One region of the Stenotrophomonas sp. TWI587 genome, then DNA from elsewhere that is predicted to be linked to it. Evidence: riboswitches for the same ligand, from Rfam matches in the RefSeq annotation. Region 1 holds a riboswitch; the other holds the start of a gene.
What was found. A riboswitch is a leader RNA that binds a small molecule or an ion and turns the genes downstream of it on or off. The one in region 1 is predicted to bind glycine.

Region 1 (4,586 bases):
GTCGCGGCGCAGTTTGGAGGTGGTCGACATGGCAAATCCGGACTGCGTCAAAGCGTCAAGGATACCGCACAGGCCAGGGTGGGCCTGTCTCCGCCCCGCTTTGTGGCTGTGCGGGCAGGGCCGAGCATGGGCATCACTCGATGGGCGTCAGCACGGCGCGGCGGCGCTCGCAATACCGTTCCCAGTACCAGAACGAGCCGCCCAGCGCGAAGAAGCCCATGTAGCCCAACGCCAGATGCACCGGGCTGCTGCTGAGCATGGGCGAGACCACCCCGGCCACGACGGTGTTGATCATCAGCTGGATGAACATCTGCATCGAAGACGCCAGGCCGCGCTGGTGCGGGTACATGTCCAGTACCGCCAGCGCCAGCACCGGGAAGATCAGCGCCATGCCCACGCCGCCCAGGAAGATCGGCATCACCGCCCACGGCAGCGCGATCTGCTGCACCGACAGCACATAGGTGATGTTGAGCACGGCCGACAGTGCGCACAGGCCGAACCCGATCGCGATCTGCCGTTGCGGCAGGATCCGCCCGGCCATGCGCCCGGACAGGAACGAGCCCATCGTCATGCCGCCGATGGTTGGAATGAACAACCAGGCAAACCCGCCCTCGCCCAGCTTGAGGTGCTGCATCACCAGTACCGGCGCCGAGGCGATGTACAGGAAAATGCCGGAGAAATTCAGCGCGCCGGCGGCCGAAAGCCGCAGCAGGCGCGCGTTGGAGCCCATGCGGGCATAGCTGCGCAGCAGTTCACGCATCGACAATGGCGTGCGCGCCTCGACCGGATGGGTTTCCGGCAGCCACTTGCCCGTGGCCAGCAGCAGGACCACACCGAACAGCACCAGGAACCAGAAGATCAGTGGCCAGTCGCCGCCGCCGAGCAGGATCCAGCCACCGATGATCGGGGCGATCGCCGGGGCCACGCCGAAGATCATCGAGACCTGGCTCATCAAGCGCTGCGCGTCGGCACCGTGGTACAGATCACGGATCACGGCGCGGCCGACGATCACACCCACACCCGCGGTCACGCCCTGCAGCGCGCGGAACACCAGCAACGTGGTCATGTCCCGCGACAGCGCGCAGCCGATCGAGGCGCCGATGAACAACACCAGCCCGCCGATGATCACCCGCTTGCGGCCGAACGCATCGGACAGCGGGCCGTGCGCCAGGCTCATCAGGCCATAGAACAACAGGTACACGCTGATGGTCTGCTGCACCGCGACCTGGTCCACCTGCATGCGCTCGCCCAGCAGCAGGAAGGCCGGGAAAATGGTGTCGATCGAGAACGGACCGAACATCGCCAAGCCTGCGAGCAGCAGGGCCAGGCGGCGGGTCGAGGGTGAGGCGGGCGTCATGCGGGCTTCCGTCAGCGGCCATGCGCAATGCACGGCGGGCGCCAGCCCGGGAGGGCGGCGCCAGATGAATACGAGGATCCGGAGATGATAGGCCTTTGCGCCCCCCGGCACCATGCCCGGGGGCCCATTCTGCCGCCCGTGCGGCCCCGTATTCATGTGCCGGAAAGGCCCAGTGGCCGAAAGGGCTGGGCTATAATCGCCGGGCTACATGGTGGGAGAAGCGGACACCCGCTGCCGAAGGCGCAACGCCCGTAATCGCTCAGGCCCGATACCACCCGCATCAAAACTCTGGAGAGACCGGCGAATGCCGGCGCCGAAGGGGCACGAAGCACGCAGATGCGTGCTTTTAAACTCTCAGGCAAAAGGACAGAGGGGCACCCAGGAAGACCGCAAGGTCCGGTGGATCGCTGTCGCCCGCGACGCGCACCGGCCCGGCCGCCTTCCGAACGTGCGTGCCCACTCTTCCGGATGCCAGCCATGTCCCAGAACACCCCCTCCCTGCGCGAGCTTGAACACAGTCACGCGTTCGTCGAACGCCATATCGGCCCCAATGACGCCGAAATCTCGCAGATGCTCGACGTGGTCGGCCACGCCTCGCTGGACGCGCTGACCGATGCGATCGTCCCGGCCGGGATCAAGTCGCCGGCACCGCTGGACCTGCCCGAGTCGCTGACCGAAGTGCAGGCGCTGGCCAAGATCCGCGCCATCGCCGACAAGAACCAGGTGTTCCGCACCTTCATCGGCCAGGGCTACTACGGCACGCTCACCCCGAATGTCATCCTGCGCAACGTGCTGGAAAACCCGGCGTGGTACACCGCCTACACCCCGTACCAGGCCGAGATTTCGCAGGGCCGCATGGAAGCGCTGATCAACTTCCAGACGCTGTGCGCCGACCTCACCGGCATGGAAATCGCCAACGCCTCGCTGCTGGATGAAGCCACCGCTGCAGCCGAAGCGATGACGCTGGCCAAGCGCTCGGCCAAGTCGAAGTCCGATACCTTCTTCGTGCACGACGCCGTTCACCCGCAGACGCTGGAACTGCTGCGCACCCGCGCCGAGCCGATGGGCATCGTGCTGCGCGTGGGCACCCCGGCCGAGGCAATGGAAGCCGAAGCCTACGGCGTGTTGCTGCAGTACCCGGATACGTTCGGCCATATTGGTGATTACAAGGCGCTGGCCGATGCCGTGCACGCGCGTGGCGGCCTGGTCGCCGTGGCCACCGATCTGCTCGCACTGACCCTGATCGCCGCACCCGGCGAATGGGGCGCGGACATCGTGGTCGGCAACTCGCAGCGCTTCGGCGTGCCGTTCGGCTTCGGTGGCCCGCACGCCGCCTTCATGGCCTGCCGCGATGCGTACAAGCGCTCGATGCCGGGCCGCCTGATCGGTGTCTCGGTCGATGCGCAGGGCAATGCCGCCTACCGCCTGACCCTTCAGACCCGCGAGCAGCACATCCGCCGCGAGAAGGCGACCTCCAACATCTGCACCGCCCAGGTGCTGCTGGCGGTGATGGCCTCCATGTACGCCGTGTACCACGGCCCGGAAGGCCTGACCCGCATCGCCCGCCGTACCCACCGCCTGGCCGCGATCCTGGCCGCGGCACTGCGCGGTGCCGGCGTCAACGTCGGCGAGCACTTCTTTGACACCCTGCACGTGAAGGACATCGACGCCAAGGCGATCCATGCCAAGGCTGCGGCTGCGCGCATTAACCTGCGTGCGATCGACAGCGATGCGGTCGGCATCAGCCTGGACGAAACCGCCACCCGCGCCGACATCATCGCGCTCGGCCAGCTGTTCGGTGCCACGGTCGACGTGGATGCCCTCGACGTCGCCACCGCCGATGCGCTGCCGGCCGATCTGGTCCGCACCAGCGACTTCCTGACCCACCCGGTGTTCAACACCCACCACAGCGAACACGAACTGCTGCGTTACCTGCGTTCGCTGGCCGACAAGGATCTGGCGATGGATCGCACCATGATCCCGCTGGGCAGCTGCACCATGAAGCTCAACGCCACCGCCGAGATGATCCCGGTGACCTGGCCGGAGTTCGCCAACATCCATCCGCTGGCCCCGGCCGACCAGGCCACCGGCTACAAGGAACTGATCGACGGTCTGGAAGCGATGCTGGTCGAATGCACCGGCTATGACGCGGTCAGCCTGCAGCCGAATTCCGGCGCGCAGGGCGAGTACGCCGGCCTGCTGGCGATCCGCGCCTACCACCGCTCGCGCGGCGAAGGCCATCGCGACGTCTGCCTGATCCCGGATTCGGCGCACGGCACCAACCCGGCCTCGGCACAGATGTGCGGCATGAAGGTCGTGGTGACCAAGACCGATGCCAACGGCAACGTCGACCTGGACGACATCCGCATCAACGCGGAGAAGTACAGCGATCGCCTGGCCGCGCTGATGATCACCTACCCGTCCACGCACGGCGTTTTCGAGGAAGAGGTGGTGGAGATCTGCGAGATCGTGCACAAGCACGGCGGCCAGGTGTACACCGACGGCGCCAACATGAACGCCCTGGTCGGCGTGGCCAAGCCCGGCAAGTGGGGCTCGGACGTCTCGCACCTGAACCTGCACAAGACCTTCTGTATCCCGCACGGCGGCGGCGGCCCGGGCGTCGGCCCGTGTGCGGTCAAGTCGCACCTCGCCCCGTTCCTGCCGAAGGTGCTGGGCGGCGAAGGCGATGTCGGCATGGTCAGCGCGGCCAGCTTCGGCAGCGCCTCGATCCTGCCGATCAGCTGGATGTACATCACGCTGATGGGCACCGCCGGCCTGCGCAAGGCAACCCAGGTGGCCCTGCTCAACGCCAACTACATCGCCAAACGCCTGGCCCCGCACTTCAAGACGCTGTACACCGGCCGCAACGGTCTGGTCGCGCACGAGTGCATCCTGGATGTGCGTCCGCTGGAGAAGACCTCGGGCATCGGCGCCGAGGACGTGGCCAAGCGCCTGATCGATTTCGGCTTCCACGCCCCGACCCTGAGCTTCCCGGTCGCCGGCACGCTGATGGTGGAACCGACCGAGAGCGAATCGCTGCACGAGCTGGATCGCTTCATCAACGCGATGATCCAGATCCGCGAGGAGATCGCGGCAATCGAAGACGGCCGCCTGGACCGTGAGGACAACCCTCTCAAGCACGCCCCGCATACCGCCACGGCGGTCTCGGCCAGCGAGTGGGCCCACGCCTACCCGCGCGAGCTGGCGGCCTTCCCGCTGGCCAGCCTGC
Region 2 (4,586 bases), on a different contig from region 1:
TCCTTCCAGGCCAGGATCAGGGCGCGATACTCGGCCACCGAGCGCATCTGATCGTTGGCATCGAGCATGATCGCGCGGGTCGGGCCGTCGAAGCTGCCCTTGGGCATGTTGACGTTGGCCGTGCCGATCGCGGTGCGGATGCTGGCCATGCTCAGGCCGTTGGCGGCGAGCGCGGAAGGATTGACCTGGATGCGCACCGCCGGGCGCTGCCCACCGGCCAGGCTGACCAGGCCGACGCCGGGCAGCTGCGAGAGCCGCTGCGCCATGCGCGTATCGACCAGGTCGTGCACCTGCGGCAGCGAGAGGCCCTGTGAGGTCACCGCCAGGGTCAGGATCGGTGTATCGGCCGGATTGACCTTGCGATACACCGGTGGCACCGGCAGGTCGTCGGGCAGGAAGCTGTCGGCGGCGTTGATCGCGGCCTGCACTTCCTGCTCGGCCACGCCGAGCGCCACCTCCAGCGAGAACTGCAGCGTGATCACCGATGCGCCGCCCGAACTGGTCGAGGACATCTGCTTCAGGCCCGGGATCTGGCCCAGCTGTCGTTCCAGCGGCGCGGTGACCGCGCTGGTGGTGACATCCGGGCTGGCGCCGGGATACAGCGTGGTGATCTGGATGATCGGGTAATCGACCTGCGGCAGTGCCGCGACCGGCAGCAAGCGGTAGGCCATCACGCCGGACAGCAGCAGCGCCACCATCAGCAGCGTGGTCGCGACCGGGCGCTCGATGAAGGGGCGCGAGAGGTTCATGCGCCGGTCCGCGGCGGGTCCTGCTCCACCACCTCGACCTTGGCGCCTTCGCGCAGCCCGTCGATGCCTTCCACCACCACACGCTCGCCGGCCTTGAGGCCTTCGCGCACCGAGACGCGTTCGCCATCGGCCGGGCCGAGCACCACGCTGCGCAGGGACGAGGTGTCATCGGCCGCGATCACGTAGACGTAGCTGCCCTTGCTGCCGAACTGCACGGCGGCATTGGGAATGACCACCGCATCGCTGCTGCTGACCTGCAGGCGCACGTTGACGAACTGGTTGGGGAACAGCGACTCATCCGCATTGGCGAACTGCGCGCGCAGCTTCAGCGTACCGGTGGCGGTATCGATGCGGTTGTCCAGGCTGGAGAGCACGCCGTCACCCAGCGCGGTGCGCTCCTCGCGGTCCCAGGCTTCCACGGTCAACCGGGGATCGGCGCGTGCGGCAGCGACCACCGCCGGCAGGTCCGGCTCTGGCACGGTGAACAGCACGCTGATCGGGGTGGTCTGGGTGATGGTTGCCAGCGGCTCGGTATCGCCACTGCGCACCAGGTTGCCGACATCCACATTGCGCAGGCCCATGCGCCCGGCCACCGGCGCGGTGATGCGGGTGTACTGCAGCTGCAGGCGTGCTTCATCCACCGCCGCCTGGTCGGTCTGGCGGCGGCCCTGCAGCTGGCGCACCTTGCTCTGCTGATCACTGAGGTCCTGCGCGGAGACGAAGTGCTTGCTCTGCAGTTCGGCGAAGCGCTTGAGCTGGCTTTCGGCATTGTCCAGCTCGGCCAGGTTCTGCTGCTGGGTACCCAGCGCACGCGAGAGCTGCACCTGGAACGGGCGCGGATCGATCTCGGCCAGCAGCTCGCCGGCGGTGACGTGCTGGCCCTCGGAGAAGGCCAACCGAAGCAGTTCGCCATCCACGCGGCTGCGGATGCTCACCGTATGCAGCGGGGTCACCGTGCCGAGCGCTTTCAGACGCACCACCAGATCTTCCTGCGTCGCGGTGGCCACACGCACCGGGGTCGGCTGCGGACCCCCGGACGGGCCGGCGGCGGGGGCGGGCGAGAGCAGCTTCCATGCAGCGATGGCGGCCAGGCTGACAGCGGCAGCGATCAACAGCGGTTTGGCCAAACGACGGCGAGACGACGGGGGCGTTGAAGCGGACATACGCATCCTGCGCACCCTCCACCGGAGCAGTGCGTCCATGGGGACCGGCCGACGGCGGCAGGTCAACGGGGGAGAGGGTGTCTGGCGGGGCAGCGGGTGGAACACCGCCGCGTGGCTGGATGCCGTTCGAAGGGAACGGGAGCGCCATGATACAGGGCCGGGCCGCTCAAGCTCCCGTGACCTTGGTCATGCCCGCCGGTGCGTCAATGTACCTCGTCGCGATACACGAACTTCGGCATTTCCCATTTGAAGTGGATCGCCAGCAGGCGGAACAGGAAGCCACCGCCCAGGCACCACAGCGTGGCCGCGTTGAGTGACACACCGAGTTCCAGCAGGGTCAGGTAGGCCGCGCCGGTGAGCAGGGTGATCACCGCATACAGTTCTTTCTGGAAGATCAGCGGCACCTCGTTGCACAGCACATCGCGCAGCACGCCGCCGAACGCACCGGTGAGCATGCCGGCGATCAGGATGATCGGCACCGTGTGCCCGCCCTCGCGCGCGACCGCGCAGCCGATCAGGGTGAACGCGATCAGGCCCAGCCCATCGAGCACCAGGAAGGTGCGCCGGAAGTGGTGCATCCAGCGTGCCACCCAGGTCGCGATCAGCGCCGCGCAGATGGTAAAGCCCAGGTACTCCGGGTGCTTCACCCAGCCCAGCGGGTAATGGCCGAGCACGATGTCGCGCAGCGAGCCGCCGCCGAGCGCGGTCACGCAGGCGATGATGACCACGCCGAACAGGTCCATGCGGCGGCGGCCGGCCGACAGCGCGCCGGTCATGGCTTCGGCCGAGATGGCGATGAGGTAGATCAGGGAGAGCAGCATGGGGTGGCTCCGGGGGACACATCAGGCGGGGACGGAAACGCACACGCATCACGCCAGCGCCGCTGCACTGTCGTGAGGTGGGATTCCGTTGCCGCTCCCGCTGTCCTTTTGCCTGAGAGTTCGGTGGCCAAGGCCACGTGCCCCTTCGGCGGGTCATTGAAGACCTCTCTCCAGATCGGCGTGTCGGATGCATGGTTGGTGGCTGTGCAGCCACCGGCCTGAGCGATTATGGGAGCCTGCGCCTTCGGCGGGCGCCAGCGCGGCGCCTCTCTCCTGCATCCGGGGCGGATTCTAGCAGCCGCCGGGCCCGTGCCGGGGGATAATCCCGGTATGCCCGCTGAACCCGCCCTCTGGTACCTGTACCTGCTTGAATGCCGCAACGGCAGCTATTACGCCGGCATCAGCAACGACGTGGACGCGCGCTTCCAGGCCCATCTCGCCGGCAAAGGGGCGAAATACACCCGCGCCAACCCACCGGTGAAGGTGCTGGCGATGCGCGCCTACCCGGACCGGGCAGCGGCGTCGAAGGCCGAGTGGCAGCTCAAGCGGCAACCGCGGGAGCGCAAGCTGGCGTGGCTGCAGTTGGGCGACCCCATGTAGCGCGGCACCCGGCTTGTTCGCGCCTTCGCCGGCGGCATACCATCGACCCTCGTTTGTTGATCCGCTTGCCCAAGCCCTGGAGTGCCATGTCCCGCGATCTGTCGTTGTACCCGGAAGATGAGAATGGCGATGTGCTCTGGAACATGCTGCAGGACGGCGATGACCTGTCGGTTCCGCGCGAGGTGGATTTCGCGTTGATCTTCCCGACCCAGGACGTGGCGATCGCCTTCGCCGTGCACCTGCTCAAGAACGACCAGAAGGTGTCCTTCGCCGCGTATGAGGGCAACGATGAGTTCCCGTGGCAGGTGGTGGTGCATCCGCTGATGCTGCCGACCCACCAGAACATCGCCGGCTTCGAAGGTCTGCTCGCGAGTGAGGCGGTGTCCTACAGCGGTCAGGTGGATGGCTGGGGATGCCTGTCGCAGGGCTGATCAGGGCGTCGGCGGCCGTTTCGGCCGGCGATCCTCCTGAGCATCGCCGAAGATGATCCGCGCGCTGCGCTGGTAGCTCCAGTACGCCACTGCCCAGTTCAGCAGCACCACCACGCGGTTGCGGAAGCCGATCAGGAAGAACACGTGCGCGGCCAGCCAGAACCACCACGCCAGCACGCCGGAGAGCTGCAGGCGGCCAAGGTGGACGATCGCGGCCATGCGCCCGATGGTCGCCAGGTTGCCGAAGTCCTGGTACTTGAACGGGCCCGGCGCAGGCTTGCCGGCCAGACGCGCCTGGATCGTGGTCGCCACGTGCTTGCCCATCTGCTTGGCCGCCGGGGCGACCCCGGGTACCGGCTTGCCATCGGCCTGGGTCAACGCAGCCAGATCACCGGCAACGAAGATCTCCGGGTGGCCCTCCAGTGTGAGATCGGGCTGTACCGGCACGCGGCCGGCGCGGTCCAGTGGCACGTCCAAGGTGCGTGCCAGCGGAGAGGCGGCGACACCCGCGGCCCAGACCACGGTACGGGCCTCGACGAAGCGTTCGCCCAGCTGGAAGCCTTCCGCATTGATGTCGCTGACCGGCATGCCGGTGAGCACTTCCACGCCCAGCTTTTCCAGCTGCCGCCGCGCCTTGAGCGAGAGCACCTCGGGGAAGGTGGACAGCACGCGCGGGCCGGCCTCGACCAGGCGGACCTTGGCCGAGGCGGGATCGATATGGCGGAACTCATTGCGCAGCGTATGCCGTGCGATTTCGGCCAACGTGCCGGCCAGCTCCACGCCGGTGGGGCCGCCACCGACGACGGCGAAGCTGAGCCAAGC

Region 2: linked by a shared signal. The riboswitch ahead of ABE464_RS06295 (trimeric intracellular cation channel family protein) and the one ahead of gcvP (aminomethyl-transferring glycine dehydrogenase) in region 1 are both predicted to bind glycine.

The regions. Positions count from the first base shown of each region.
Region 1 covers NZ_JBDJMW010000005.1:63,051-67,636, reverse strand. Annotated here, with positions in the region: gene ABE464_RS09645 (hypothetical protein) at 1-30, opposite strand, end outside; gene ABE464_RS09640 (multidrug effflux MFS transporter) at 134-1,357, opposite strand; glycine riboswitch at 1,636-1,737, shown strand; gene gcvP (aminomethyl-transferring glycine dehydrogenase) at 1,826-4,586, shown strand, end outside.
Region 2 covers NZ_JBDJMW010000003.1:142,826-147,411, forward strand. Annotated here, with positions in the region: gene ABE464_RS06285 (MdtB/MuxB family multidrug efflux RND transporter permease subunit) at 1-749, opposite strand, end outside; gene ABE464_RS06290 (MdtA/MuxA family multidrug efflux RND transporter periplasmic adaptor subunit) at 746-1,861, opposite strand; gene ABE464_RS06295 (trimeric intracellular cation channel family protein) at 2,116-2,733, opposite strand; glycine riboswitch at 2,826-2,917, opposite strand; glycine riboswitch at 2,926-3,019, opposite strand; gene ABE464_RS06300 (GIY-YIG nuclease family protein) at 3,064-3,333, shown strand; gene ABE464_RS06305 (ribonuclease E inhibitor RraB) at 3,420-3,764, shown strand; gene ABE464_RS06310 (NAD(P)/FAD-dependent oxidoreductase) at 3,765-4,586, opposite strand, start outside.